Regions from separate parts of the Stenotrophomonas sp. YJH_SMC_73 genome, predicted to be linked through region 3. Evidence: predicted binding sites of a transcription regulator. Region 3 holds the regulator's gene; each other region holds the start of a gene.
What was found. The regulator FliA, encoded in region 3, starts transcription of late flagellar genes. The targets are predictions, from matches to a motif close to TAAAGTTTNNCNNNCNNNGGCCGATAA.

Region 1: AC5P8R_RS19400 (methyl-accepting chemotaxis protein) is a predicted target of FliA. The motif match lies at 5,447-5,473, and genes of this name have one in related genera.
Region 2: AC5P8R_RS05315 (methyl-accepting chemotaxis protein) is a predicted target of FliA. The motif match lies at 4,070-4,096, and genes of this name have one in related genera.
Region 4: AC5P8R_RS00925 (methyl-accepting chemotaxis protein) is a predicted target of FliA. The motif match lies at 5,201-5,227, and genes of this name have one in related genera.

The regions. Positions count from the first base shown of each region.
Region 1 covers NZ_JCAFTJ010000014.1:93,012-100,161, forward strand. Annotated here, with positions in the region: gene AC5P8R_RS19380 (SOS response-associated peptidase family protein) at 1-926, shown strand, start outside; gene AC5P8R_RS19385 (response regulator) at 1,050-1,430, opposite strand; tRNA gene AC5P8R_RS19390 (tRNA-Leu) at 1,563-1,648, shown strand; gene AC5P8R_RS19395 (GGDEF domain-containing protein) at 1,954-3,393, shown strand; gene AC5P8R_RS19400 (methyl-accepting chemotaxis protein) at 3,390-5,216, opposite strand; gene AC5P8R_RS19405 (DUF5694 domain-containing protein) at 5,797-6,885, shown strand; gene AC5P8R_RS19410 (putative quinol monooxygenase) at 6,948-7,150, shown strand, end outside.
Region 2 covers NZ_JCAFTJ010000003.1:5,079-12,228, forward strand. Annotated here, with positions in the region: gene AC5P8R_RS05300 (bifunctional diguanylate cyclase/phosphodiesterase) at 1-1,838, shown strand, start outside; gene AC5P8R_RS05305 (hypothetical protein) at 1,963-2,469, opposite strand; gene AC5P8R_RS05310 (hypothetical protein) at 2,537-2,752, opposite strand; gene AC5P8R_RS05315 (methyl-accepting chemotaxis protein) at 2,851-4,041, opposite strand; gene hflD (high frequency lysogenization protein HflD) at 4,260-4,874, opposite strand; gene mnmA (tRNA 2-thiouridine(34) synthase MnmA) at 4,871-6,013, opposite strand; gene AC5P8R_RS05330 (NUDIX hydrolase) at 6,010-6,471, opposite strand; gene AC5P8R_RS05335 (hypothetical protein) at 6,473-6,946, opposite strand; gene clpS (ATP-dependent Clp protease adapter ClpS) at 7,059-7,150, shown strand, end outside.
Region 3 covers NZ_JCAFTJ010000016.1:25,967-33,116, reverse strand. Annotated here, with positions in the region: gene motD (flagellar motor protein MotD) at 1-336, opposite strand, end outside; gene AC5P8R_RS20075 (flagellar motor protein) at 338-1,078, opposite strand; gene AC5P8R_RS20070 (chemotaxis protein CheA) at 1,169-3,013, opposite strand; gene AC5P8R_RS20065 (protein phosphatase CheZ) at 3,016-3,621, opposite strand; gene cheY (chemotaxis response regulator CheY) at 3,621-4,013, opposite strand; gene AC5P8R_RS20055 (RNA polymerase sigma factor FliA) at 4,071-4,817, opposite strand; gene AC5P8R_RS20050 (MinD/ParA family ATP-binding protein) at 4,814-5,701, opposite strand; gene flhF (flagellar biosynthesis GTPase FlhF) at 5,688-7,150, opposite strand, start outside.
Region 4 covers NZ_JCAFTJ010000001.1:187,849-194,998, forward strand. Annotated here, with positions in the region: gene AC5P8R_RS00895 (MFS transporter) at 1-715, shown strand, start outside; gene AC5P8R_RS00900 (KGG domain-containing protein) at 727-1,032, opposite strand; gene AC5P8R_RS00905 (DUF4434 domain-containing protein) at 1,227-2,711, shown strand; gene AC5P8R_RS00910 (MarR family winged helix-turn-helix transcriptional regulator) at 2,716-3,180, opposite strand; gene AC5P8R_RS00915 (S41 family peptidase) at 3,230-4,141, shown strand; gene AC5P8R_RS00920 (NAD-dependent epimerase/dehydratase family protein) at 4,240-5,133, shown strand; gene AC5P8R_RS00925 (methyl-accepting chemotaxis protein) at 5,345-7,150, shown strand, end outside.

The DNA.
Region 1 (7,150 bases), on a different contig from region 3:
ACGCCAAGCTGGTACGCGAGTTCGGCGCCATCCTGTCGCTGGAGGAGTTCGCCGAACTGTACGCACACGATCCAGGCAAGAAGCGGCCGAAGACGCCGAAGGCGATGGATGACGGGTTCGCCGGTGCGCGTACCGAACAGGGCCGGGACATCGTGGCGAAGATCCAGCAATGGCATGCGCAGGAGCAGCAGGCGCTGGAGGCTGAACTGGTCCGGCAGCGCGAACGACGCGATATTGCCCATGCCACGCTGGCCACCCGGCCCACGCAGAAAGCGCGCAATGACCTGCGCGTGGCTGGCAACCGCATCGAGCGCGCGCAGGCCCGGCTGGACGACCTGCATCGGGTGCAGCTGCTGCCGCGCGACAACCGCATTTTCCCCGGCACCTACGCGCCGGTGATGGTCAGCGAGAACGGCCGGCGCGTGATCAAGCCGATGCGCTACCAGTGCCGGTTGCCGGACAAGCCGGCGCGCAACGACGTGCTGTACCCCGGCACCTACAACGCGCGGCGCGACAGCCTGGAAGGTTACTGGCGGGGTGCGTTCGGACTGCGCCACGGCGTGGTGGTGGTGCAGGCGTTCTACGAGCACGTGCCCCGCCACGCCATCGCCGGCCGCAGCCTCGGTGCCGACGAAAAGGAGCAGGACGTGGTGCTCGAATTCCGCCCCGATCCACCCCGCGACCTGCTGCTGGCCTGCCTCTGGGCGGAATGGGAAGGACCGGAAGGCCGCCTGCTTTCGTTTGCCACGATCACCGACACACCGCCCAGCGACGTCGCCGCTGCCGGGCATGACCGCGGCGTGGTACCGATCCGCAGGGAACACCTGGACGTCTGGCTCAACCCCGAACCGGATGATCTGGCGCGCCAGTACCGCATCCTCGATGACCGCGAGGAAATCCGTTACGTGTACGAGGAAGCGGGCTGAGCGCCGGACGCGAATGAAAAACCGCGCGTGGGCAGGGCTCCTGGATCAGGGGTTGCCGCCGCGCATCGCAGACGTGAGGATTCAGCCCCCGCAGCTTCCCCCTGCCGGTGCGTGGCGAGCGGCTCAGGCCTTGGCGCTGGAGCGTCCCACCGCACGCGCCAGCGCCCGCGACAGATCGGCCGACAGGTACGGCTTGACCAGCAACAGGCCGGCCAGCATCGGCGCAGGCAGCTGCTCGGCCAGCATCCCGGTGGCCAGCACGAACGGAATGCCACGCGCCGAAAGCGCTGCAGCCACTGGCTCACTGGTCTCGTTGCGGGCCAGCCGGTAATCCAGCAGGGCCACGTCAGGAGTGCTCTGCTCCAGCAGCCGCAGGGCCTCGGACACACTCGCGGCAAGCCCGACCACAGTCGCACCGGCATGCACCAGCTGCATCTGCAGCAGGGCCGCACTCATCTCGTCGTTCTCGACCACCAGCACCCTCAGGTCCTGCAACACTGTCATCAGCTACCGCTCCTGGAGGCAATTGCACGTCGGGAGTATAGCTACCAAGGGGCCAATGCCGACAGGAACCGCCCTGATAGGCTCTCCTACTAGGCATCTCCTGCCGACCTCGGTTACACTCGCACGCTGCCTGCCGGTGTGGCGGAATGGTATACGCAGCTGACTCAAAATCAGCCGGGGGTGACCCCATGAAGGTTCGAGTCCTTTCACCGGCACCACTGCATCAAAGGCCAGGTCCATGACCTGGCCTTTTGCATTTCCCGGACCGGAGCGCCGACACTGGCGAGGATGCCCCAGCATGCCCCTCCCACGCTCGCCGACATACTGCGCGCCCATCGCCACGTGCGGGGGCAGCCCCGCGACTTCTGGACGTACGCCCACGTCAACGCCGTCGTGTCACCCCGCTGAAACGAAAATGTGACAGCCGACAAGGTTGCGAATAGCACTAGCGCACACTTTTCTTGCCAGCCTCACCTACTTCTGCCTATCGTGATCCCAGCCGGATCTGGGGGCGGGGGAATGCATGACGTTGCGTGCGGCACTGTTTTTCATGGTCACGCACGCGCTCGTCATTGCCTTGATCGGCCCGCAGGACCCGGTTGGCTCCTACCTGATGCTGATCACCGCCCCCCTTCTGGCCGCTCTGGCCTGCGTGCGACGCGCGCGCGACAGCCAGGCGGCCTGCAAGTGGCGAACGCTGGGCGCTGCCGTCGGCCTGTTCTCGCTGGCCCTGCTGGCCCTGCTGTATCGCAATGTGGCCGGCCTCAGCCCTGCGCAGATGAGCGCCTCGTCGCTGATCCTGTATGTGTTCTACCGGATTCCGCTGACCTACGTGGCCGCCAGCCCAGGCGGCGGCAACCGCTGTATCCGTGCGGTGGACCTGGCGGTCATCGCGCTGCTGTGGTTGCTGTACTTCGTGCATACGCGGGCGATGGCACACCTCAACACCGCATTGTGGACGCAATGCCTGCACACCCTGAGCAACGTGCAGAACAGCCTGGTGTTCTGCTTCGCGCTGATCCGCTTCCTGGCCGAGGACAATGCCGACCGCCGCGACTTCTTCCGCACGTTGACGATCTACGCGCTCGGCTACTTCCTGATGGCGCTCTACATCAATACCTGGCAGCCGCAGGTACCCGATGGTGGCTGGGGCGACCTGCTGATCAGCGGGCTGTTCGTGCTGCTGGCAGTGCTGGCCGGCAGCACGTACCGCCCACCGGCGGTGGCTGTGCCGCGCAACCTCCGCCGCATCGTCGATGCCGGCGTGCCGCTGATGCTGCCGTTGCTGCTGATGATGGTGGCGCTGCTGGTGGCACGCCTGCAGCCGACCCTGGCCACCGTGGGGTTCATCGGTGCCATGCTCGGCCATGCCCTGCGCAGCGTGCTCACCCAGGTGCAGATCCAGCGTGAGCGCGACGAGCTGGCGCTGCTGGCCCGGCGCGATCCGTTGACCGGGCTCGGCAACCGGCGCAACTTCGATGAAGCGCTCGGCAGCGCGCACGGCCGCGCCCGTCGCCAGGGCGTGGGGCTGGCGGTGCTGATGATCGATATCGACCACTTCAAGCGACTCAACGACACCTACGGGCATCCGGAAGGTGATCGCCGCCTGCAGGCGGTCGCCGCGATCCTCGACGGCTGCCTGCAACGCGGTGATGACCTGCTGGCCCGCTACGGCGGCGAGGAGTTCATCGCCGCCCTGCCCGCGCCCGACATCGGCCACGCCCTGGGCCTGGGCGAGCGCCTGCGCGCCGCCGTGGAAGCCGCCGCCCTGCCCGCCGCCCAGGCCCACGTGACCATCAGCATCGGCGTGGCCTGGCAGGCCGCGCATGACCAGGGTGACCCGCGCAGCCTGGTCGAGCGCGCCGACCAGGCCCTGTACCGGGCCAAGCATGCCGGCCGCAACTGCGTGCACGCCGCCCCGGCCGTCGAGGCCGGGGAACAACACGCCGACCGCCGCGCCTAGACCGCGCGCAGCACCGCCGCACCATGCAGGTGCCCCGCCCCACCCTGCACGCGGAAGCTGGCCACCGTCTGCAGCAGCTGCGCCGACTGTTCTTCCATGCTGCGCGCCGCGGCCGAAGCTTCCTCGACCAGCGCGGCGTTCTGCTGGGTGCCCTGGTCGATCAGATCGACGGCATGGTTCATCTGCTGGATGTCGTCGCTCTGCTGCTGCGCGGCCGTGCTGATCTCGGACATCAGGTCGCTGACCCGGCGCACGTTGACCACGATCTCGTCCATGGTGCGGCCGGCGCTCTCAACCTGCGCGGTACCGGCACCGACATTGGCCACCGACGCATCGATCAGCTGCTTGATCTCCTTGGCGGCACTGGCCGAGCGCTGCGACAGTTCCCGGATCTCGGTGGCGACCACGGCGAAGCCACGCCCGTGTTCGCCCGCACGCGCGGCTTCCACCGCGGCGTTCAGGGCAAGGATGTTGGTCTGGAAGGCGATGCCGTCGATCACGCCGATGATGTCGACGATGCGGCGCGAGGACGCGTTGATCACCGCCATGGTTTCCACCACTTCGTGCACTACGTTACCGCCGCGCGCGGCGACATCGGCGGCACCACCAGCCAGCTGACTGGCCTGCCGTGCGTTGGTCGCGGTGCGCTGCACGGTCTCGGCCAGGCCCTTCATCGACACCGCGGTCTCCTCCAGCGACGCTGCCTGCTGCTCGGTGCGCTGCGACAGATCGCTGTTGCCCTGCGCGATCTCGGTGGCACCGACGGCGATGGTGTCAGCGGCGAACTTGATCTGGCCGATGATCGCGGCCATCGCCTCGACCAGCGAATTCACCCCTTCGCACAGCTCGGCGATCGGCCCGGTCTTGTCGGCGGTGGCCACGCGCCGGGTCAGGTCGCCCTCCTTGGCGGCCGCCACCACTTCACGGGTCTGCGCCACGGCACGCTGCATGGCCTGGTTCTCATGCACCTGCGCGGTGATGTCGGTGGCGTACTTGACCACCTTGAACGGCTTCCCGTTGAGGTCCAGGATCGGGTTGTAGGACGCCTGGATCCAGACCTCGCGTCCGCCCTTGCCGAGGCGCCGGTACTGGCCGGCATCATATTCGCCACGGCCGAGCTTTTCCCAGAACTGCCGATACTCGGCACTGCTGCGATACTCAGGTTCGACGAACAGCGAGTGGTGCTGGCCACGCACATCATCCAGGCTGTAACCGGTGGCAGCCAGGAAGTTGTCGTTGGCCGACAGGATGCGGCCATCCATGCTGAACTCGATCACCGCCTGCGACTTGTCGATCGCCGCCAGCTGGCCGGCCGAGTCGGCCGCCTGCAGCTTCTGCGCAGTGATGTCAGTGGCGAACTTGACCACCTTGTACGGACGCCCCTGTCGGTCCAGCACCGGGTTGTACGAGGCCTGGATCCAGATCTCGCGCTGGTTCTTGCCAAAACGCCGGTACTGGCCCGCGTCATATTCGCCACGACCCAGCCGCGCCCAGAAGTCACGGTATCCGGCGCTGCGCGCCTGCTCGGGGTCGACGAACAGGGAATGATGCTTGCCCTGGATCTCCTCCAGCCGGTAACCCATCGCCTGCAGGAAGTTCTCGTTGGCCTGCAGGATGGTGCCATCGAGGGCGAACTCGATGACCGCCTGGACCCGGTGCAGCGCCGCGACCTGCGCCTCCAGCTCGGCACGGCCATCGGCCGCCGCCTCGACGCCGCTGCGGTGCTGCGGTGCCAGCGCGCCCAGCAGGGCGCGCCACGGCGACCAACGGGTATGCAGCTCGGCCGGCGCCTGCGCGCCCGCCGTAAAGCCTGGAATGAGCATTGTCTGATCCTCGGTGTCCGGTAAGCGGTTGCGACCCGACGGGCGGGATGCCCGGCGGCAACTTCAGGTGCTTGGGACTACAGGTACCGGCAGGCACCCCTCGAGCGGCTGGCAAGAACGTCTGGTGCGGGTGCGATCGGCATAGGGAGCGGCGGAACACACAGCGCGGGCCGCCCGTCGGGGGCAGCCTGGGGTCCTGCAGCGGGCGACTTGAGCGGGATCCAGAGGGAATATCGGCGATGCGATCGGTGGCTTTAGCCGGATTCCGCGACGTCCGTCGCATCTTCAGATGCTGCTGCAGGGATGCGGTAGACAATCGCGATGCACTTCACATTCCGCTCACGCGCGACAGGGGCACCGCCGAGCGGTTTCGCCAGGCGCCGGCTGGGCAGGTTCTGCTCGGCACCGGCTGTCGTCAGGGCATATGTCGCGCGTTGTCGCCGTCACTGGGCATAGCCTTGCCCGGCACGCGGATGCAGTTCAAGCGGAAAAGGTTTGCATGACCAACGGGAGATCCGGTGGTAGATGAAACTGGCCAGCATGCAGCGAACCGCAGGACGCTCACTGACACGGAGATCGCATGTTCCCACGCCTGGCCAGTTTCCTCATCCTGGGCCTGTGCAGCAGCGGCGCCTTCGCTGCCGACGCCACCTACCGCCCCAGCTTCCATCCCGACCAGCTGAAGGGCCCGCCTGCCGGGCGCCCGAACGAAGTGCTGGTACTGGGCACCCCCCACTTGTCCGGCCTGCCCAAGTCCTTCCAGCCCGCCTTGCTTGAACCGTTGCTGCAGCGACTGGTCGCCTGGAAGCCCGAGCTGATCGCCACCGAAGACCTGTCAGGCCTGCAGTGCGATTTCATGCGTCGCTACCCGGCACGCTATGCGGAGAGCGTGGCCACCTACTGCTTCGACACCACCGCTGCGCAGGCTGCGACCGGACTGGACGTGCCTACGGCGAACACCCAGGCCGAGCACCTGCTTGCGACCTGGCCGGACGAGCCGACGCCCGCCCAGCGTCGTCGGCTCGCAGCATTGTTCCTGGCAGCGGGTGAACGCGGCTCGGCGCAGGTGCAGTGGCTGCGCCTGCCTGCGTCCGAGCGCAAAGGCGGTGATGGACTGACACCTGCCCTGGTCGAGATCCTCGAAAAAGGCCTGGTTCGCCGCAATGAAACCCACCTGATCGCCGCCGAGGTCGCCGCCCGCCTCGGGCAGGAACGCCTGTGGGCCGTGGACGACCACACGGCCGATTCGCCCACGCCCGCCGAGGATGAAGCGGCGGCCAGCGCGGCCATCACCGGTGCCTGGAACAATACGCACTCGCGCGCGCGGCGGGAGGCCGATGAACGCCTCGTGGCCGATCTGGACAAGCCCGGCGGCGTCATGGCGCTGTATCGGGACTACAACAGCCCGGCGGCGGCGATGGCCGCCTACCAGAGCGACTTCGGCGCGACGCTCGTCGAGCCGTCCTCCAAGGCGTTCGGCCGGATGTACGTCGGTTACTGGGAAACCCGCAACCTGCGCATGGTCGCCAACATCCGCGACGTGCTGAGCCAGCATCCTGGCAGACGCATGCTGGCCATCGTGGGTGCCTCGCACAAGGGCTACTACGAGGCCTACCTCAATCAGATGCATGACGTGCGGCTGGTCAGTGCGGACACGGTATTGCGTTGACGGGAACAGGTGCCGGCCATGCGCCGGCGCTATCCTGCAAGGCCCGATTCGCAGGTGCCGACATGCTGAAAGTGATCGCCGAGGATTTCATCCATCCCGATGCGGTGGACACCGTGCTTCCCCTGTACCGGGAGCTGGTCGCGTGCACGCTGCGCGAGCCGCGCTGCCTCGGCTATGAACTGTTCGTCGACCAGAAGGATCCGGGCCACTTCATCTTCATCGAGCTGTGGCCCGACCGCGCCGCGCTCGACCTGCACTGTGCCAG
Region 2 (7,150 bases), on a different contig from region 3:
ATGAGCCTTCGCAGCACCTGCGGCTATGGATGCAGCCGCTGCTGGACATGGACGGGCAACCCAAGCGCCTGCTCGGCCAGGTACAGAACATCACCGAACAGCACCAGACCGATGCGTTGATCCGCTGGCGCACCGAACTGCTGAACCGGGTCTCCGCGCTGGGCCGCATCGGCGGCTGCGAGATCGAAGTGCAGACCCGCAGCATGCAATGGACCGAGGAGTGCTACCGCATCCATGGCCTGCGCAAGGAACCGATCACCCTCGACCAGGCGCTGGCGCTGTACACGGAGGACTCGCGCAACGCGTTCGAGGCGGCGCTCGCCCGTATCGCCAACGGCGGCCTGCCCGAGCAGCTGGACCTGTGCTTCTACCGCCAGTCCGGCCTGCGCGTCTGGGTGCAGGTGCTGATCGAACTGGACCGCCGTGACGGCCTGCCGCCGCGGTTCGTTGTCCTGTTCCGTGACATCACCCGCGAGCGCGAAGCCAACGAGCGCATCGAACTGCTGGCCCACTACGACCTGCTGACCGGCCTGCCCAACCGCGTACTGCTCGGCGAACAGACCGCCGAAGCCATCGAGGAAGCACGCGACCGCGGTTCCTCGCTGGCCATGCTGTTCATCGACCTGGACGGCTTCAAGACCATCAACGACAGCTTCGGCCACGCCACCGGCGATGCGCTGCTGAAGGCCGCAGCCACCCGCCTGCACCAGAACCTGCGCAACAACGACCTGTTCGGCCGCTTCAGTGGCGATGAGTTCATCGTGGTGCTGCGCGACCTGGCCGAGCCGGAAGATGCCGGTCATGTCGCCCGCAAGCTGATTGCCTCGCTGGCTGAGCCGCTGCGCCGTGGCGAGACCACGTTGAAAGTCGGCGCCAGCGTCGGCATCGCGATGCTGGGCGATGCGCAGACCGATTTCGACTCACTGCTGCGCGCGGCCGACGCCGCGATGTATGCGGCCAAGGAAGCCGGGCGCAACACCTACCAGTACTACAGCCAGGACGCCCTGGCCCGCATCCAGCGCCGGCTGGACGTCGAGCATGCCCTGCATGGGGCGATCGAGCGCGACGAGTTCAGCCTGGCCTACCAGCCGCTGCTGCACGCCCACCACGGCGAGCCACCGGCGATCGAGGCACTGTTGCGCTGGCACCGCCCCGGCATCGGCTACTGCAGCCCGGCCGAGTTCATTCCCATTGCCGAAAAGTGCGGCGAGATCGTGCGCATCGGCGACTGGGTGCTGAACGAGGCCTGCCGCCAGGCGACCGCCTGGGACCGTGCCGGACTGCACTTTGATCGCATCGCGGTCAACGTGTCGGCGGTGCAGCTGCGTGATCGCGGCTTCGCCGAGCGCGTGATCGAGATCTGCCATGCCCATGGCTGGCCGCCGCAACGGCTGGAACTGGAGCTGACCGAGTCGGCGCTGATCCGTGATACCGACATCCTGCGCCATTGCTTCGACGTGCTGGAACGGCACGGCGTGCCGCTGGCGGTGGATGACTTCGGCACTGGCTTCTCCAACCTCAATTACCTCAACCGCTTCCCGGTGGGACGCCTGAAGATCGACCGCAGTTTCGTGCAGGGCATGCTGCATGATTCGGGCACGGCCGAAGTCACCCAGGCCATCGTCCACCTGGGCCACGCGCTGGGCATGAAGGTGGTGGCCGAAGGCGTGGAAACCCACCAGGAAGAAGACATGCTGCGCCGCCAGGGCTGCGACGAGATCCAGGGCTACCTGTACTCGCGCCCGCTCAGCCCGCGTGATCTGGCGCAGTGGCTGCGCCAGCAGCGCCCGGCGCCAATGCGCACCGACGCCAGCGGCGAAGCGGTGCTGGTGCGCTGAGGGTCTGCGCTGGCGGATGCCGGCGCGGTGTGGCCTGACTCTGGTGCGCCCAGCTCTGGTGGGTGCCGACCGTTGGCCGGCACGGATGCCCTGGCGCTCGCGATCATCCACGCATGGCGTGGAACTACCTGGGAAACTCCGCCTTCAACTGCATGCGCAGGGCCTCGACGATGGCCGCATAGCGCCGCTTCTGGACCAGATAGCTGGCCAGGAACAGCGGCAGCACCAGCAGCATCGGTGCCACCATCGGGCGCATCGCCACCAGTGGCAACAGCAGCAGCGACAGGATTGCCACGAACCAGCTGCACAGGCCGATCACCCGCACCTCGTGCCGTCGCGCGTTGAGAACGATGCGTCCACGCATCACCGGGAAGTAGCGCAGGCCGAAGCTCGGTGCGAAGCTCTCGCGGAACGCCATGCTGCCATCGGGCAGCGCATGGAAGGCCAGTTGCAGCCATCTGTCCTGCGGCAGGTCACGTTCCAGGCTGCCCAGCGAGAGCCGGGCCTGCATGGCCGGTGACGCCGCGATGCGTTCGTTGAACAGGGTGATGCCCCAGCTGAAATAGCCGGCCACCCAGGCCATCAGAAGGACGGCTTCGATCAGGAGCACTGCGATCAGGGCGATGGCCATCGGTCTTCCATGAATGGGACCGGTGGATCATGCCATGCGGGACGGCCCATCCACGCAGGACGTGGATCTACTTCAGGGCTTCGCCATCCAGGCCCAGGTCCCATGCCAGGCCCAGCAGTTCATCGTCGGCTCGGGAGGGGGTGGGGCGCGCATCGGCCAGCTGCTGCAGTTCGAGCAGTTCCTCGCGGGCCACGTCTTCCAGCCGCTGCAGCTGCTCACGCACGCTCGCATTGCGCGGGCGCTCGGTGTCGGTGAGGGCGGGCAGGGCGCGGATCAGGGTCATGGTGCGCGTACAGGATGCATCCAATGGCGGGTTACAGGCAAAGGCCCCGGGCGAACCGGGGCCTTGCGGGCTGCCGGCGAGGGCAGCGGACATCAGGATCAGAACAGCTCGACGGTGCCGGCGCCCATGCTCTGCTGGGCGACGGGCTTGTGCGGCGGGCGTTCCCATTCGCTGCGCAGCTCGCGCAGGCGATTGCCGGTCCGCTGCAGGGCGCTGGCGATCTCTTCGTCGAACACGCCGCCATTGCGGTGCAGCAGCTCCTGCAGGGCCACCGCTTCGCGGTTGATCGCGGTCAGGCGGTCCAGGTGGGTGTGCACGCCGCCCAGCGCCTGGGTGGCGATGTCTTCGAACTGCAGGGCACGCACGGCTTCGGCCACGCTGCCATCGATCGCACGGGCGCACTCGGACACTTCGCGCATGCCGTCGCCCAGCGAGGCGTTGATCTGCGCGACGTTGTCGAGCATCGCTGCTGCTTCCTGACGGGCTTCGCGGGAGCGGTCCATATCGCGCGAGGCCATGTGCGAAACCGTCTCGCGCACCTTGGCGATGGCGTCCTTGGAGCTGTGCGCCAGCTTGCGGATCTGCTCGTTGAAGGTGGTCGAGCGCTCGGACAGGTTGCGCACTTCGTCGGCGACCACGGCGAAGCCACGACCGGCTTCACCGGCGCGCGCCGCTTCGATGGCCGCGTTCAGCGCCAGAAGGTTGGTCTGGTCGGCGATCGACTTGACGTCTTCCAGCAGCGCGAAGATGCCATCCAGGTGCTGCGCCATCTGGTCGATGTGCTGCACGGTGGTGCTGCTCTGGCCGCTCACCTGTTCCAGCGCTTCCACCAGCTGTTCCATGCGATGGCTGGCGTGCTGGGCGAAACGGGCGACGTCGAGGCCGGCATTGCCTTCATCACCGGCGCGGTCGACGATGCGCGACAGGGCCTGGCTCTGCTGGCGCGACTTGCGGTTCATGGCATCGAAGCTGCCGCCCAGGCTGGAGACGGCCTGGCGGATCAGGTCACGGGCGCGTTCCACTTCGCCACGCGAACCGTCGATCTCGTTGCCGACGAAGTTGCGCAGCTCGGTCAGCAGCTGGTCCTGTTCGCGCAGGACACGGGCGTGCTCGGGGGAACGATGTGCCTGGGCGCGGGTGGTCCACCACGCAAAGCCGAGCCAGCTCAGCGTCATCGTGGTCAGGATCGCCCAGCGCAGGGCGGCCGGCCATTCGAAACCGATGGCGAAGGGGAGCAGCAGGGTCAGAGCCAGGGGGGCGGCCAGACGGATGAAAATGCGTGAGTACATGGACGTTCTCGGGAGGTGCACGGAGGATGTATCGGCCGTACCCCCTTTCTCTTTAACGTCGATGTGCCTCGAAGTGCATTCTGAATGCGCCGGTTTTCCGGCGCCTTGGCGGCCTCGGGGTCAGAGCCCTTTCCGTGCCGGAAAGGGATCCGACCCCTTGGGCAGGCGCAACAGGGTCGGATCCCTTTTCCATGGAAAAGGGCTCTGACCCCACACCCTCAGGCCAGCAGGCGGTCCACGGCCTCGATCATCGCCTTGCGGCTGAACAGGAAGTCCCAGTAGCTGCCGCCCAGCTGGCGCCACAACACCGCCGAACGCACCGCGGCCAGCAGCAGGGCACGGATCTCCGCCACCACGCCGGCCTGGCCCAGGTAGTGCGGGTTGCCCTGCACCATCACCCGCGGTTTCAGGTGGCTGATGGTGTCGGCATACAGGCCGCCGAGGTTGGCCAGTACGTCCGGGTGGCCACTGTCGCCCAGTTCGGTGGCCTGGCGCTGGGCGCGCTCGATGCCCGAGGCGACCTTGTTCACGGTCGCCCCATCCTGCACGAAGCGGCGCTCCAGCTGCAGCACCGACAGGGCCAGCTTGGGCAGGATCGGGTCCTGGCCCTGGCTGCGGAAGTAGTTGTGCAGCAGGCGCAGGCCGGACTTCAGTGCATGACGGTCACCGAACACCGCCTGCGGCGAGGACGCATCGACGCGGAACACGCTGTCCACGGCGGTGCGCACGGCGGCGGCGTCGGAATGGCCGGTATCGGCGATGCGGCGCACCTGCTGCAGGGCCTGGGCAATGCCGGCCAGGGCCAGGACGCGGTCGTCGACAGTGAAACTCATGCAGCGATTACCTCAAAAGGGGAGGGGGTGGTGCGCAGGCGTTGTTCCAGCGGCGCATCGGTGGCGGCGATCACCGCGCCGCCCAGGCACACATCACCGTCATACAGCACCAGCGATTGACCAGGGGTAACGGCACGCTGCGGGCGCGCAAAGGTGACCAGCACGCTGCCATCGTCCAGCACCTCGACCGTACATGGCTCGTCGGGCTGGCGGTAGCGGGTCTGGGCGGTGCATTCGAAGCGCCGTGCCGGCGGTGAGCCGGCGATCCAGTGCGCGGTTTCCGAACGCAGGCGGTCGGACAGCATCCACTTGCTGTCGCGGTCCTGGTCCACGTACAGCACGTTGCTGGCCACATCCTTGCCAACCACGTACCACGGCGCGGCCGGGCGGCCACGCACGCCGCCGATGTTCAGGCCCTCGCGCTGGCCCAGGGTGAAATAGAACACGCCCGGGTGTTCGGCAATCACGCTGCCGTCGGCCGGGTCGAGGATCTGGCCGGGCTTGGCCGGCAGGTAGCGGCCGAGGAACTCACGGAAGTCGCGCTCGCCGATGAAACAGATGCCGGTGGAGTCCTTCTTGGCGTGGGTCGGCAGGCCGACGTCGCGCGCGATCCGGCGCAGGTCGCTCTTTTCCAGGTCGCCGATCGGGAACAGGGTGGCTGCCAGCTGTTCCTGGCCCAGTTGATGCAGGAAGTAGCTCTGGTCCTTGGATCGATCGGCGCCGCGCAGCAGCAGCCACTGGTGGCCGCGCTGGGCCACCCGTGCGTAATGGCCGGTGGCGATGCGCTCGGCGCCCAGCTCGCGGGCGGCGTCCAGGAAATGCTTGAACTTCACTTCACGGTTGCACAGCACGTCCGGGTTCGGGGTGCGGCCGGCCGCGTACTCGGCCAGGAAGTGCTCGAACACGCCCTGCCAGTACTCGCTGGAGAAGTCCCGGAAGTGGAACGGGATGCCCAGCAGGCCGCACACGGCCACCGCGTCGCGACGGTCATCCTCGGCACGGCAATCACCGCTGCCATCGTCGGCCCAGTTCTGCATGAACAGGCCGGCCACGGCCTCGCCCTGCTGTACCAGGCGCCAGGCGGCGACCGAGGAATCGACGCCGCCGGAGACGCCCACCATCACACGCGGAGTGCTCATGCGACCTCCCGGACCAGCGAAAGCGGGTGGCGCTGGCCACCCAGGTAATCCGCCACCACCTGCCACACCAGCGGGCTGCGCTGGCGCTCGCCGGCGGCCTGCAGCTCGGCCGGGGTCAGCCACAGCGCGCGGTCGATGCCGGTGTCCAGCGGCTGCGCCGGATCGTGCGAAACCGGGTGCGCCGCGTAGCAGAAGCGCAGGAAGGCCGTGCCGTCGCCGGCAGTCCACTGGTAGCAGCCGATGAAGTGGGTCAGCTGCACCGTCCAGCCGGTTTCCTCGCGGGTCTCGCGCAGGGCGGCCTCGGCCAGGCTTTCGCCCGGCTCGAGGTGGCCGGCCGGCTGGTTCAGCACCTGGCGGCCGTCAATGGTCTCTTCGACCAGCAGCACGCGGCCGCCGTCGATCACCACGGTGGCAACGGTGGCGTGCGGTGCCCAGCGCGGGTCCGGCGTGGCGTTCAACTCAGAACTCGTCCTTCTTGGTCAGTTCCAGCTCCATCGCGTCGGCGGTGCGGATGGCCGCATCGATGGCGTCGCTGAGCTGGTCGGCGGTGGCATCGGCGTCGATCTTCACCACAAACATGGCGGTGGTGTCCTGCTTTACCCAGCCGCCCATCTTGGCGTCCTGCGAATCTTCCAGCAGGCGATTGGCCACGGCCACCGGGAACTGCTTGGTCTTGGCGCTGTAGGCCGGCGACCAGATCTCGCGGATGTTGTGGCTGCCGAAGTCTTCCACCGCCGAGCGCACGTAGACCATCTGGGTGCGGTCACCCTCGACGTCGAAGACCATGCGGTAGTCGCCATCCTCGTCGACTTCGTAGGTATAGCCCAGCTTGTCCAGGTGGCGCGCCACGGACTTGTCGGCCTGGGGCGCGGCGGTGGCAGCACCGGCAGCGGCCAGGGTGATCAGCAGGGCGGGCAGAAGGGTCCTTTTCATGAAGATCCTGTGAAGCAGTGTTGAAAGAAGCTGCAATTGTGACGTTGGGCGTGCGTGCCGTCCAATCCGCGGCGGGCCGACGCAGGTCCGGCGCTACCCCTATAATGGGCGGATGCCCCATGAGTCCTCCCCCGATTCCCAGCACGAGCACGGCGTTGCCGTGGAGCCCGCGCGCCCGGAAGTGGCGCCGCCGCCGTTCTATCA
Region 3 (7,150 bases):
GCGCATCTGCGAGGCCATCGACGGCAGCAGCGTCGGGTCGTGCGAGGGCGCCGGCGCGGACGGTCCGATCTTGGTGCCGGACTTGATCACCGACGGGCTGTCCCAGCCGCCACCCTGCACCTGCTTGTTGCCCACCTGCACCGGATTGATCGTGCGCGGCGCGCCACCGAAGGCATCGGTGAGCGCGTCGGCCATGATCCGGTACTTGCCCTCGTTCACCGATGAGATCGCGTACATGACCACGAAGAAGGCGAGCAGCAGCGTCATCAGGTCGGCATAGGGGATCGCCCATGCTTCGTGGTTGGCGTGCTCTTCGTGGTGCTTGCGGCGGGCCATGTCAGTGCAGGAAGCCGGAGAGGTTGGTTTCGATGTTGCGCGGGTTCTCGCCCTGGGCGATCGAGATCAGGCCTTCGATGACCATTTCGCGGTCGCGCGTGTTGTGCGAGATCACGCTCTTGAGCTTGGCGGCGATCGGCAGGAACAGCAGGTTGGCCGAGGCGATGCCGTAGATCGTGGCGGTGAACGCCGCAGCGATGCCGTGGCCGAGCTTGCTCGGGTCGGCCAGGTTCTTCATCACCGCGATCAGGCCCAGCACGGCGCCGATGATGCCGAGCGTCGGTGCGTAGATGCCCATCGCTTCGAACACCTTGGCGCCGGCCTGGTCCTGGTGTTCCTGGCTGCCCAGTTCGATTTCCAGCATGTGCCGCATCGATTCGGGCTCGACACCGTCCACCAGCAGCTGCAGGCCCTTGCGCAGGAACGGGTCCTGCTGCGCTTCCACCTGCGATTCCAGGCCGAGCAGGCCCTGGCGGCGGGCGATGTTGCTCCACTCGACGATCTGCTGGATCAGTTCGCGGCGATCGCTGTGCGGCGGGCGCACGACCCAGCGCACGATCTTGAACGCATGCTTGAACACCGCCGGCGAGGTGTGCAGCAGGATCGCGGCAACGGTGCCGACGATGACGATCACGAACGCCGCAGGCGACCACAACGACGCCAAGCCGGCGCCCTTGAGGATGCTGCCACCGACCAGCGAGGCCAGGGCGAGAAAGAGTCCAATGAGGCTGAGTCTATCCATGGATCCGGTATCGGCTTGTATGAATGGGACTTGAGACACCGGTACGGGCTACTGGTGCGACTTCACGGTTTTACGGGTTCAGCAAGCGGGTCAGTCGTGCGGGCTGCGCAGGCCATCCACATCCAGGATCAGCGCCATGCGACCATCGCCGATCAAGGTTGCACCGGCGTAACCGCGCAGGCCGCGCAGGGCCTTCGGCAGTGGCTTGATGACCACTTCCTCGCGCCCACGGACCTGGTCCACGACCAGGCCGAAGCGCGCTTCGCCGGCCTGCAGCACCACGATGGTCAGCAGGGTCGATGCGGCCGGCGTCACATCCAGCCACTGCCGCAGATCGACCAGTGGCAGCGTGTGCGAACGGCGGTCGAGCACGGCACGGCCATCGAACCAGCCCAGCGAGGTGCGCGGCGCGTGCAGTACCTCCATCACGCGCGCCAGCGGCAGCGCATAGACGTCCTCGCCGGCCTGCACCAGCAGGGTCGGCAGGATCGCCAGGGTCAGCGGCACGCGGATCAGGAAGCGGCTGCCGCGGCCCAGCTCCGACTGGATCTGGATCTGCCCGCTGAGTTCGCGGATGCGCGACTGCACCACGTCCATGCCGACGCCGCGCCCGGAAATATCCGTGACCTGCTGCTTGGTCGAGAAGCCGGGCAGGAACACCAGGTGCAGGCACTCCTCGCTGCTCAGGCGGGCGGCGGCTTCCGGATCGATCAGGCCCTTCTCGCGTGCCTTCGCGCGCAGCTTTTCCGGATCGATGCCGGCGCCATCGTCCTGCACCTCGATGCTGACGTAGTCACCTTCCTGCTGCGCCGACAACCGCACATGGCCCATCCGCGGCTTGCCCTGTGCTTCGCGCAGGTCGGGCATTTCCACGCCATGGTCGATGGCGTTGCGGACCAGGTGCACCAGCGGGTCGGCCAGCGCTTCGACCAGGTTGCGGTCGAGCTCGGTCTCGGCGCCGATCAGCTCCAGGTCCACTTCCTTCTTCAGCGAGCGGGCGACGTCGCGGGCGACCTTGGGGAAGCGCGAGAATACCTTGCCCACCGGCTGCATGCGGGTGCGCATCACCGCCGACTGCAGGCGCGCGGTGGCGATGTCCAGGGTGGACACGGCGCGGTCCAGCTCCTCGTCGCGCAGGCGCGCACGCAGGGTCTTGAGCCGGTTGCGCGACAGCACCAGTTCGCCGATCAGGTTGACGATCGCATCCAGGCGCTTGGTGTCCACGCGCACGGTGTGTTCGGCTTCGGCCAGCGGCTTGGCGGCCGGCTTGGCCACCGGTGCCGGTGCGGTGGCCGGGCGCGGGGCGGCGATCGGTGCCGGCGCCACCGCAGCCGCGGGCCTGGCGCCGGGTGCGGCGCCACCGTGCAGCTGGTCGAGCAGGGCTTCGAACTCATCTTCGCTGATCAGGCCGTCGTCGGCCTTCTTTGCCGGCGCCACCGCAGTCGGTGCGTTGCCACCGTGCAGCTGGTCGAGCAGCGCCTCGAACTCGTCGTCGGTGATCAGGTCGCCGGCACCGGCCGCCGGTGCGGCGGCAGCGGCGGCAGGCGCTGCTGCACCGCCATGCACGTCGAACTGGGCGATCAGGTCCGGCGGTGCATAGCCCGGCTCGGTGCCGGAAGACACGGCATCGAGCATCGACTGCAGGTAGTCCAGCGATTGCTGGGCGGCGTCGAAGTGATGGGCCTGCAGCACGGCCTGGCCGGCACGTGCAGCGCCCAGCGCCTCTTCAGCGGCGTGGCACAGCTCGACCATGGCGGTGACACCGAGGAAACCCGCGCCGCCCTTGAGCGTGTGGTAGCCCCGGAACACCGCGTTGAGCTGTTCGGTGTCCTGCGGTGCCTGCTCCAGCGACACCAGCTGTTCGCCGAGGCGATCCAGGATTTCCTGTGCCTCGATGATGAAATCGGCAGTGATGTCGTCGGATACCGCGCTCATGCTTACAGCCCCAGATCCGACAACAGGTCGTCGGCGTCGTTCTGCGAGACCGCGTGGCGGTCCAGTCCCTTCAGTGCCGGCCCGGCCAGTTCCGGGTCGGTGCGATGCTGTTCCGGCGGCAGGCCGAGCGCGCCGAAGCCTTCATGCACGCGGCGGACGATGCCGACCACGCGACGGATGATCTGCCCGGTCAGGTCCTGGTAGCTCTGGGTCAGGGCGATCTCGGTCAGGTTGTGGCGGATGCGCTCGAGCTGCACGTCCTGGCCTGGCTGCAGGCCTTCGGCGCGCAGCTGCTCGGTCAGGCTGCGGCATTCCTCGGCCAGGTCCAGGGTGCGGTGGGTAGCCTGTTCGGTCATCGCCACCACGTGGTCCAGACGTGCGCACGCATCGTCCAGTTCGCCGGCCTCGCTGGGCACGGTCGGCAGTTCGCCCAGGGCCTGCCCCAGCTCGCGGGCCAGCCGCGAGAGGCCGCTCATCATCGGCTGCGTGCGCAGCGCGACCAGTCCGTCGATGCGTTGCCGCCAGGCGGCTTCGTCACCGGACTCCAGGGCATCCAGGGCTTCCTGCAGGCGCAGGGCGAGGGCGTTCTTGTCGACCGTGGTATCCATCAGGCGCTGGCCGCCAGGCGTTCGAAGATCTTGCCCAGCTTCTCTTCCAGCGTCTGCGCGGTGAACGGCTTGATGATGTAGCCGTTCACGCCGTTCTGGGCCGCTTCGATGATCTGCTCGCGCTTGGCTTCGGCGGTGACCATCAGCACGGGCAGGGTCTTCAGCTTGGCGTCGGCTCGGATCGCCTTGAGCAGTTCGATGCCGGTCATCACCGGCATGTTCCAGTCGGTGACGACGAAATCGAAGGGCTGGCTCTGCAGCAGCGACAGCGCGGCATGCCCGTCCTCGGCTTCGGCGGTGTTGGTGAAGCCCAGATCGCCCAGCAGGTTCTTGACGATTCGACGCATGGTCGAGAAGTCGTCGACGATGAGGATGCGCATGTTCTTGTTCAAAGCAGAGTTCCTTTGTTGTTCATTCCGGGCGGCCGGGGGCAGTCGCCTCGGGGATGTTCATTCTTCCAGGCCGGCGTCGACGGCCTCGAAAATCTTCAGGCGGCCGCGCAGGCGCAGCACGGCCTGGCCATGGATCTGGCAGACCCGCGACTCGCTCACGCCGAGCACCGCGCCGATCTCCTTCAGGTTCAGCTCCTGCTCGTAGTACAGCGAGAGCACCAGCTGTTCGCGCTCGGGCAGGTGGCCGATGGCCTTGCCCAGCTCGCGACCGAACTCGCCGCGCTCCAGCACCTGTTGTGGAGTCGGGCCGCCCTGGGCGACGGTATCCAGTTCGCCCTGGTCTTCGATGCGCGACTCCAGGCTCAGCACCTGGCCACGTGCGGCGTCTTCCATCAGCCTCAGGTACTCGGGCAGCGGCATCTCCATCGCGGCGGCCACTTCGGTGGCGCTGGCGGCACGGCCCGTGCTCTGTTCCAGGCGGCGGATGGTGGCGGCGGCATCACGGGCACGGCGGTGCACCGAGCGCGGCACCCAGTCGCCACGGCGGATCTCGTCGATCATCGAGCCGCGGATGCGGATCGAGGCATAGGTCTCGAACGAGGCGCCCTGGTCGGCGTCGTAGCTGCGCGAGGCTTCGATCAGGCCCATCATGCCGGCCTGGATCAGATCATCGACTTCGACGCTGGCCGGCAGGCGCGCGGCCAGGTGGTGGGCGATGCGTCGCACCAGGTCCGAATGCTGGGCGATGACCTCGTTGGCCGCCGAGCGCTGGACTTCCCTGTACTGGTGGGCTGCGCCTTTCATGCGGCCACCCCACGCTGCTTGAGGATGCGTTCGAGGAAGAACTCGACGCCACCGCGCGGTTCGGTCGGTGCCTGCCAGCGCGCGGTGCGGCGTGCGATCTCGGTGATCGCCAGCGCCGACGGGCTGGATGGATAGGCCTTCACCACCGGCTGCTGGCGCTGCACCGACAGGCGCAGCCAGTCATCCTGCGGCACGCAGCCCAGGTAGTTCAGCGAGACATCGGCAAGGAACTTCTCGCAGACGCGGGTCAGCTTCTCGTACAGCACGCGGCCCTCGTTCGGGTCGCGCACCATGTTGGCCACCACCTGGATGCGGTCCACGCCGCGCTCGCGCGACAGCACCTTGATCAGTGCGTAGGCGTCGGTGATCGAGGCCGGTTCGTCACAGACCACCACCACGGTGTCCTGCGCGGCCTGGCAGAAGGTCAGCACGCCGTCGGTGATGCCGGCGGCGGTATCGACCACCATGATGTCCAGCTCGCGTTCCAGTTCGGAGAACACGTTGACCAGGCCGACATGCTCGGCCGGGGCAAGCTCGGCCATGTGCCGGCGGCCGGAAGCGGCCGGGACCACCAGCACGCCGTTCGGACCTTCGACGATGACGTCGTCCAGCGAGCAGCGGCCGGCCACCAGGTCGGCCAGCGTAAAGGTGGGGTTCAAGCCCAGGATCACGTCGATGTTGGCCAGGCCGAGGTCGGCGTCCAGCAGCAGCGTGCGCTTGCCCATGCCGGCCAGCGCCACCGCCAGGTTGGCGGACACATTCGTCTTGCCCACGCCGCCCTTGCCGCCGGTCACCGCGATGGTGCGCACAGGGCCGAGCGGCTCGCTGCGGGTGGCCGACAGCGGGAAGGTCTTGGTCAGCTTGGCGTACTCACGCGACGGCATGGTTCAACTCCGGGTTGCAGGGCATATCGGCCGCTCGGCGCAAATCTTCAAGGCGAAGTACAAGATTGGCTGCACTGGCCCGGTGCAGGTCCTCCGGGACGTCCTGGCCATCGGTCACCCAGGTGATCGGCAGGGCGTGGTCCACGGCCACCGACAGGGCGTTGCCGAAGCGGCCGGTCTCGTCCAGCTTGCTCAGCACCAGGCCCTGCAGGTTGGCCGCACCGAAGCGGCGCACCACCTCGTCCATGTCGCCGAAGCTGGTGTTGGCCGGCAGCACCAGCAGGGTGCGCACCTGGCGCGCGGCGCGCAGCCACTGCAGCTGGGCGGCCAGGGCACGGTCGCGCGGGCCCAGGCCGGCGGTATCGATCAGCACCAGCTTGTAGTCCTTCAAGCGTTCCAGCAGCTGGTCCAGGTCGGTGCCGCTGTTGGCCTCGTGCACGGCGATGCCGAGCTGGCGGCCGTAGCCATACAGCTGTTCACGGGCGCCGATGCGGGTGGTGTCGGTGGTGACCAGGGCGACGTCACGCGGGGCGTGCTTCTCGGCGAAGCGCGAGGCCAGCTTGGCGATGGTGGTGGTCTTGCCGGCGCCGGTCGGGCCGACCAGCGCGATCACGCCGCCTTCCTCCAGCGGGTCGACCGGGGCGATCGGCAGCTTGCGCGAGATCAGCCCCAGCATCAGGCCGCGGCCACGATGGGCTTCGGTTTCCAGCGGGATCTGCATGGCCACGTCGCGGGCCAGCCCGGCGTCGAAACCGTACTCGTCCATCAGGTCCAGCGCGGTGGCGCGCACCGGGCTGCCACGCAGGCGCTCGTCGGTGAAGCGGTTCATCTCGCGCTCGATCACTTGGCGCATGCCGGCCACTTCCTGGCGCAGCTGGCGGATCTCGGCGTCGTCCTGGGCAACCACGGTCAGCGTCGGTGCCGGGGCCAGCATGGGGGCCGGGCTGGCCTCGATAGCGGCTTCGACCGCTGCCGGTTCGCTGGCGGCGATCCCGGGCTGCGCGTCGATCACGGCAGCGGTCGGCAGCGGCGGCGGCTGCACGGCCGGGGCCACGCTTTCGTGATGCGCCTCGTGCGGCGGGTCGATCTGGAAGCGCGCGCGGTTGGCCGGCACGGTGGCGGCCGGTGCAACGATGGCCTCGGCGAACGGGGCGAAGATCTGGTCCGGCGGTGCCGGTTCGTTGACGGCGGCGCGGGCCAGGGTGGCGGCGAAGCCCGTGCTGCCCCGGGTCGGCACGATCTCGTCGGCGCTGTCCAGAGTGCGGCCGGTGGCACCGACGGCGGCGCGGGCGAGGGCGGCCACTGCCGAGGTGGTGGCCGCGACCGGTTCCGGCGCCGGGGAGCTGCTGCGGCGGCGGGTGACGGCGGCGATCACCGCGTCGGCGGCGGTGCGCGGCTTGGGTGCCGGCGGCGGTGCAACGTCACGGCGCGAGGCTTCCAGTGCACGCT
Region 4 (7,150 bases), on a different contig from region 3:
GCCGCTGGACCTGTTGGCGAAGCCGGGTTTCGGCATGCTCAACCTGGCCTCGTTCGTGCTTGGATTCACCGCTTATGCGAGCCTGTTCTTCCTGTCGCTGTTCTTCCAGCAGGCGCAGGGACATGGGGCTGCGCAGGCCGGTGCGCAGCTGGTACCGCAGTTCGTGCTGATGGCGGTGGTGTCGCTGCTGTTCGGCCGTCTGGCGGCGTGGTTCGGGCTGCATGCCGCGCTGGTGACGGGCTATGCAATGACAGGCATGGCGCTGTGTGCGATTGCCACGTTCGAGCCGACTACAGCGCACGGCCAGGCTAGCGCACTGCTGATGCTGCTCGGCACTGGCATGGGACTGGCGGTACCTGCGACCGGCATGGCGGTGATGTCATGCGTACCGGCCGAGCGTGCCGGCATTGCGTCGGCCACGATGAACGCGCTGCGCCAGGCGGGCATGAGCCTTGGCATCGCGCTGCTGGGCAGCCTGATGGGCCTGCGCGCGGTACGCCAGTTCACTGCGACCGCGCAGGCGGCAGGGCAGCCCGCAGTGGCCGCACAGGCGCGCACGCTGATCCTGCAGCCGTCGTCACTGCTGCCGGGGACGCAGATACTGGCCTGGTACCGCGGCGCGATGGCCAGCGGTTTCGGCTGGGCGATGGCTGTCGCCGGCGTGCTGGCCCTGTTGGCGGCGCTCGCCCTGTACCGCCAGTGCAGGCGCGCCTGAGCACGCTGCGGTCAGCCCTGCTGGCGTTGCGGCCCTTCCTTCGTCGGCGCGGGTTCGGCCGCGTGCTGCCGCTGTTGCCGTGCATTGGCGTGGCGCGCGTGCCCGCCTTCGCGGCCGATCGCTGCCATGTGCTGGCGATTGCGGCTGATCGCCTCGCCGCCCTTGCGGCCCGCCACGCGTGCCTCGGCCGGGCTGAACTCATGTGCATTGCCGGACGCATGCGCGGCGCGTCCACCCTTTGCGGCAATCGCGCGCTGCTTGTCCCGGTCCATCGAAGCGAAGCCGCGATGGGAGGTGCCGTGATGCTGGTCAGCCATGTGAAGGCTCCCGGTGCATGGAAGGGGAGCTCATCCTTGCGTGTGCCCGGCTAAGGCAGTGTCCGCACCGGCGGTGCTGCCCTCACGCCACGCCGCACCGGCTTTCACGGCGCAACTACGCCGCTGCGCGATGAGCGCCGCTTGGCTAGGATGGACCGGCATGGCGGATGACCGCCCAGACAGGAAAGGACGCCGTGAACAGATTCGGATGGCTTGTACTGCTGGCCTGCGCTGCACCGGCCCATGCGGACACTGCGCTGCTGAGCGGCAGTTTCGTTCACTTCGGTTACTCGTCCACCGATGAGCAGCTGCCAGCGGCGCAGCTGCCGCTGTTCCTCGACGAACTGCGGGACCTGGGCAACGACACGCTCATCATCGGCCAGACCCGCGCCACCCGTGCCGGCGTGGGCTGCGCCAGCAGCGCGCAGGATTTCGAATGGATCGCCGGCTTCCCGGCCAAGCTGGGCACGGTGCTGGACGCGGCCGCAGCGCGTGGGATGAAGGTCGTGGTCGGCACCACCTACAGTTCGGGCCAGTGTGCGGCGTTCTGGCAGGGCTCGAACGCTGCAGCGGTGGCGCAGGACGCAGCGCAGTCGATGGCGCAGCTGGCCCAGCAGTACGCGATGCATCCGGCATTCGCCGGCTGGTACATCACCGATGAGCCCGCGCAGGTACCGGCCGAGCGTGCGTCGTTCTATCGTTCAATCGTTTCCACACTGAAAGCGGCGACGCCATCCAGGCCGGTGATGGTGGCGCCCTATCTGGCATCCTCCAGCGTCGACCCGGCCAGCGTGGCCAGTGCTGCGCTACGGTTTCGCTCTGCCACGGGGGTCGACGTGCAGATCTGGCAGGACGGCATCGGCGCGGCGTCGCACGCGAAACTGTTCCAGTGGGATCGACCGGGCTATTCCACCGAGCAGTACTACCAGGCGTTGTCGGCGCAGCTGGGCGCCAGCGCTGTGTGGGCCGACATCGAGCTGTTCAACCATGGCAGCCCGCTGTTCCTTGATGCCGGTAACGGCCTGTCCGGTGCATACCGGTCGGCGTCGGTGCAGCGCATCAACCAGCAGTTGTGGAGCGCGCGTTCGGCTGGCAAGCGCGTTGCCTGGCTCAACCAGTACCACATGTCCGAAGTGGTCGGCCCCGGCCAGGGCTACGGCGAGGCGCCGCGGATGATGAACACCTATCGTGGGTTGTACGGGTTGGGTGCCTCGTACCTCGTCGATCCGGTGCAGACCACCTATCACTACAGCGTGGCGCCGGCGACCAGCTATCCCGACGGCAGCGGCCATGAGCTGTTCGACCGCCGTGTAGGCGACCCGCGCAATCCGATGGACGCGGGTTGGGTAGGCGTGCACGGCAACGTCGACATCACCATCGACCTGGGCCAGCGCCGACGGGTGGACTGGATCGGCCTGCACACGATGACCCGCCCGGCCTGGGGCATCGTCACGCCGATGTCGGTGGAGGTGATGTGCGCCGAGCCCGGAACTGCCGCCGTAACGATCGGCACGCTGTCGGCACCCTTCACCCAGTCCGGCGTGATGGGCTCGACCGAAGAGGAGTACGTGCTCGGCAATGCAGCCCCCCTGGCTGCGCAATGCCGCACGCTGGAGCTGCGCGTGGCCAACGGCAGCTGGACCTTCCTCAGCGAGATCGAGATGGCTGCAGAGCAGTAACGCCTCAGCGCCGGCGGGCGTCCTGCAGGCGCTGTGCGAAGGGCCGTTGTTCGAGCGCCACCAGTGCATTGCGCAGCACCTGCTCCAACGACTGCCCCAGATCGGCATCGAGGCTGCGTGCCGCCACTGCGGTGGCCTGCCATTGCGCCTGCAGCACGGGCATCGCGCGCTGCGCGCGCGGGCTCAACTGCAGGATGCGTTCGCGCCCGTCGTCACCATTGGCAGTGTGCAGCCAACCATCGCGCACCATCGCCGCCACGGTCTGGCTGAGCGCCGAATGGCTGAGCCCGCAGGCCAGCGCGAGGTCCTTGATCCGGCAGGGGCCCTGCGCCATCAGCGTGCGCAGCACCGGCGTGTAGCGCGGCCGGTAGTCCAGTTGCAGGTGCCGGTAGGCCTGCTCGACGGCCGGGTCCAGCTGGTCCAGCAGTGCGCGCAGCAGGGTACCCAGCGTGGCGTGTTGGAGATCCATGAGTGGGATGATATATAAGCGCTTATATATCCTCAATGCGGGGTGGATGATGGCGGTCTCCTGGATGCTCGGCGCGCTGCTGGCGACGGCCTGCCCGGCGCAGGATGCGGTGCTGCAGGCGGCCGCCAGCGCCGTGCAGGCGCAGTACCTGGACGAGGCGGAGGCCGCCCGCATCGCCGATGCCCTGCGCAGCTGGTCGGCGCAGCAGCGCTATGCGGACAGTTGTTCGGATCCTGCTGCGTTCAGCGCACGCCTGAACCAGGACCTGGACATGTTCGATGGCCACTTCCACGTTGAGCGCGTGGACGCAGCTGCCGGCCAGGACGACTGGTTGATGGCCTGGCGTGCCGATGCCCGCAGCAATGGTGCCGGTGTGCGCGAGGTGCGGGTGCTGGAAGGCAACATTGGCTACCTGCGGTTGAGTACTTTTTACCCGCTGGATCTGGCGCGGCCGAAGTTCGCTGCGGCCTTCACGCTGCTGGCCGACACCGATGGCCTGGTGCTGGATCTGCGCCAGAACGGGGGAGGCGACGATGCAAGTGCCGACCTGCTGGTGCGCACGCTGCTGGACGCGAAGATCGGCGCGGTGCAGCAGCTGGACCAGCGTGGCCGGCGCACGCCGGTACCGCTGCCGCCTGCCAGCCTGCCTGTGTACCTGAAGCCGCTGGTGGTGCTGATCGACCGGCGTACCGGTTCGGCGGCCGAGTTCGTCGCCTATTCGCTGCAGGCCCTGGGCCGCGCGCGCATTGTCGGCACGCGCAGTGGCGGTGCCGCGCATATGTTTGGTGATCCTGTGCTGCTGCCCGATGGCTATCAGATCAGCATTCCCGACCGGCAACCGATCAATCTGCGCACCGGCGGCAACTGGGAAGGCACCGGCGTGAGGCCTGATGTGGCCGGCGGCGACGATCCGCTGTTCATCGCGCGGCAACTGCTGGCGCCTGCGAAGTCGTCAAGATGAACGCACGATTGCATGGCTGTCCTATCGCAGATGCGCGAATGCATGCCTAGAATCGAAGCATCCCGGTAGTTCCCGGGCGCTTCGAGTGAATGGACTCAATGAAGATTCTGTTGACCGGCAGTTCCGGGCGCATCGGGCGCGCGATCTTCGGTGCGTTGGCGGCCGCCCACGAAGTGGTGGGGCTGGACCGCAGCCCGTTCGCCACCACGCGCATCATTGCCGATGTCACCGATCGCCAGGCGGTCACGCGTGCGGTGCAGGGCGTGGACGCGGTCATCCATACCGCGGCCCTGCATGCTCCGCATGTCGGCCTGGTGCCGGACGCGGTATTCCAGCAGATCAACGTGGAGGCAACCGCGCACCTGCTGCAGGCCGCACGCGAAGCCGGCGCACGGCGTTTCGTGCTGACCAGCACCACCGCGCTGTACGGCCATGCCGTGGTAGCCGGTGGCTGCCGTTGGATCGACGAAGACACCGAGCCACTGCCGCGCACGATCTACCATCGCACCAAGCTGCAGGCCGAGACCCTGGCTGAAGCTGCCGCCACGCCGGGCTTCAGCGTTCGCGTGCTGCGCATGGGCCGGTGCTTCCCGGAACCGCCCGAGCGCATGGCGATGTTCCGCCTGCATCGCGGCATCGACGCCCGCGATGTGGCCAGCGCACACGCTGCACTGCTGCTCGACGAAGGCGCCCGATTCGCCCGCTATCTCGCCTGCGCACCGACGCCGTTCCGGCGCGAGGACTGCCTGGAACTGGCCACCCACCCGCGCAGCGTGCTGGCCCGTCGCGCGCCGCAGCTGCTGGCCGAGTTCGAACGCCGTGGCTGGCCGCTGCCATTGAGCATCGACCGTGTCTACGACAGTGCCCGCCTGCGCAGTGAGCTGGGCTGGCAACCGTGCTTCGGGCCGGACGACGTGCTGCAGCAGTATGCCGTCGGCAGCATCGAGGTACTGCCGCGCGCGCAGTGGATCAAGGACCGCGTGGCCGAGTGAGGCCATCGCGACGGACGGGTGGCTGACCCGACCCTGAGCAGATTCAGGAATGTGCAGGCCGGTCGCCTCAACCTCGTTGGCGGGCGGCCGCTAACCCGGTGCGCTTCCAGCGCCGGGCCCGCCCGGCGGCCGGTGGCCTGCGCGACGGATCGCGCGCCTGCGCGGTGCCTTCGTGGTGCCGGTCGTCCTGAACTGCCTTGCGGACCCTCCCATGCCTTCTTCCCGTTCCGCCGCTGCCCGCCGCCCGGGCAGCATCGCCCACAAGCTGATGCTGGGCACCGCCGCGATCGCGCTGCTGTGCTTCGGCCTGACCGCGTTCTTGATCTACCGACAGGCCAGCGCCAGCCTTATCAGCGCCTCGCGCCAGACCATGACCAGCGAGGCGACCGCTGAGGCGCGCCAGGTGGCGGCCGATCTGGGCACCGCCTTTGCCAGCAACGATGCCATGGTTGAAGGCGTGCTGGCCCAGCGCGCCCGTGGTGACGTGCCCGACCGCGCCAGCCTGGCGGCGGTGCTGGGCGAGCAGCTGCGCGCCCATCCCGAATGGCTGGGCAAGAGCACCATGTGGGAGCCCGATGCCTTCGACGGCAAGGATGCCGAGTTCGTCAACACCGAGGCGCACGATGCCACCGGCCGCTACATGAGCTACTGGGCCTGGCAGGACGGCAAGCCGCAGCAGTCGGTGATGACCGATTACACCGAGACCGCCAGCGGTTCCGGTGACTGGTACATGGTGCCCAGCCGCGACAAGCTGCCGAAAGTGAGCGAACCGTATGCCTATGACATCGCCGGGCAGCAGGTGCTGATGAGTACGCTGAGCACGCCGATCATCGAGAACGACAGGTTCCTCGGTGTCTTCACCGTCGACTTCTCGCTGGCAGCGTTGCAGAAGCACCTGGCCACGCTGAAGCCGATGGGGGCCGGCCGCGTCGAACTGCTGTCGCCGAAGGGCGTGGTGCTGGCCTCGGCCAATGCCGCCGAAATCGGCAAGCCTCGCGACGACGCACTGACCCGCAGCATGCTGGCCGAGATCGCCGCCGACCGCCCCTTCGAGGCCTTCAGCCCCGATGCGGCCGGCAACGTGCGCGTGTATGTGCCGCTGCGCGTGGGCGATGCCCCGCAGCGCTTCGCGCTGGGCGTGGTGATGCCGCATGCGGTGATCGTGGCCGAAGCGCGCCAGCTGCTGTGGCTGACCCTGCTGGTCGGCGTGATCGCCGCGCTGACCCTCAGCGCCGGTGTCTACATACTGCTGCGCCGCCTGGCGATCCGCCCGCTGGCCGAAGCGGTGCGCGTGGCCGGTGACGTCGCCGCCGGCAAGCTGGACAGCACCCTGCCGGCGCGCAGCAACGACGAAGTGGGGCGCCTGCTGGACGCGATGCAGGGCATGCGCGGCCAGCTGCAGGCGGTGATGGCTGCGCAGGCCGAAATGGCGCGCCGCCACGATGCCGGTGAACTCAGCTACCGCATGGATGCCGCGGCGTTCCCGGGCGAGTACGGCCGCATGGTGGCCGACAGCAACCAGCTGGTGGCCTCCAGCAACGCGGTCACCCAGCGCCTGGTTGAAGTGATGCAGCGCTATGCCGTCGGCGACCTCAGCGTGGACATGGAAGCACTGCCGGGCGAGAAGGCGGTGTTCACCGCTGCGATGGCCACCACCAAGCGCAACCTGGCCGCGATCAACGAGCAGATCCAGCAGCTTGCCGCTGCGGCCGCCGCCGGTGACTTCGCCGTGCGCGGTGATGCACTGCGCTTCGACCACGATTTCCGCCACATGGTGGAGACCCTCAACACCATGATGGAAGTCAGCGACCACAACCTGGCCGCACTGTCGACGCTGCTGCGCGCGATCGCCGCCGGTGACCTCAGTACCCGCATGCAGGGTGACTTCCATGGGGTATTTGCGGTGATGCGCGACGATGCCAACAGCACCGTGCAGCACCTGACCCAGATCGTCGGCCAGATCCAGCAGTCGGCAGCCAGCATCCGCCTGGCCGCCGGTGAGATCGCTGCCGGCAAC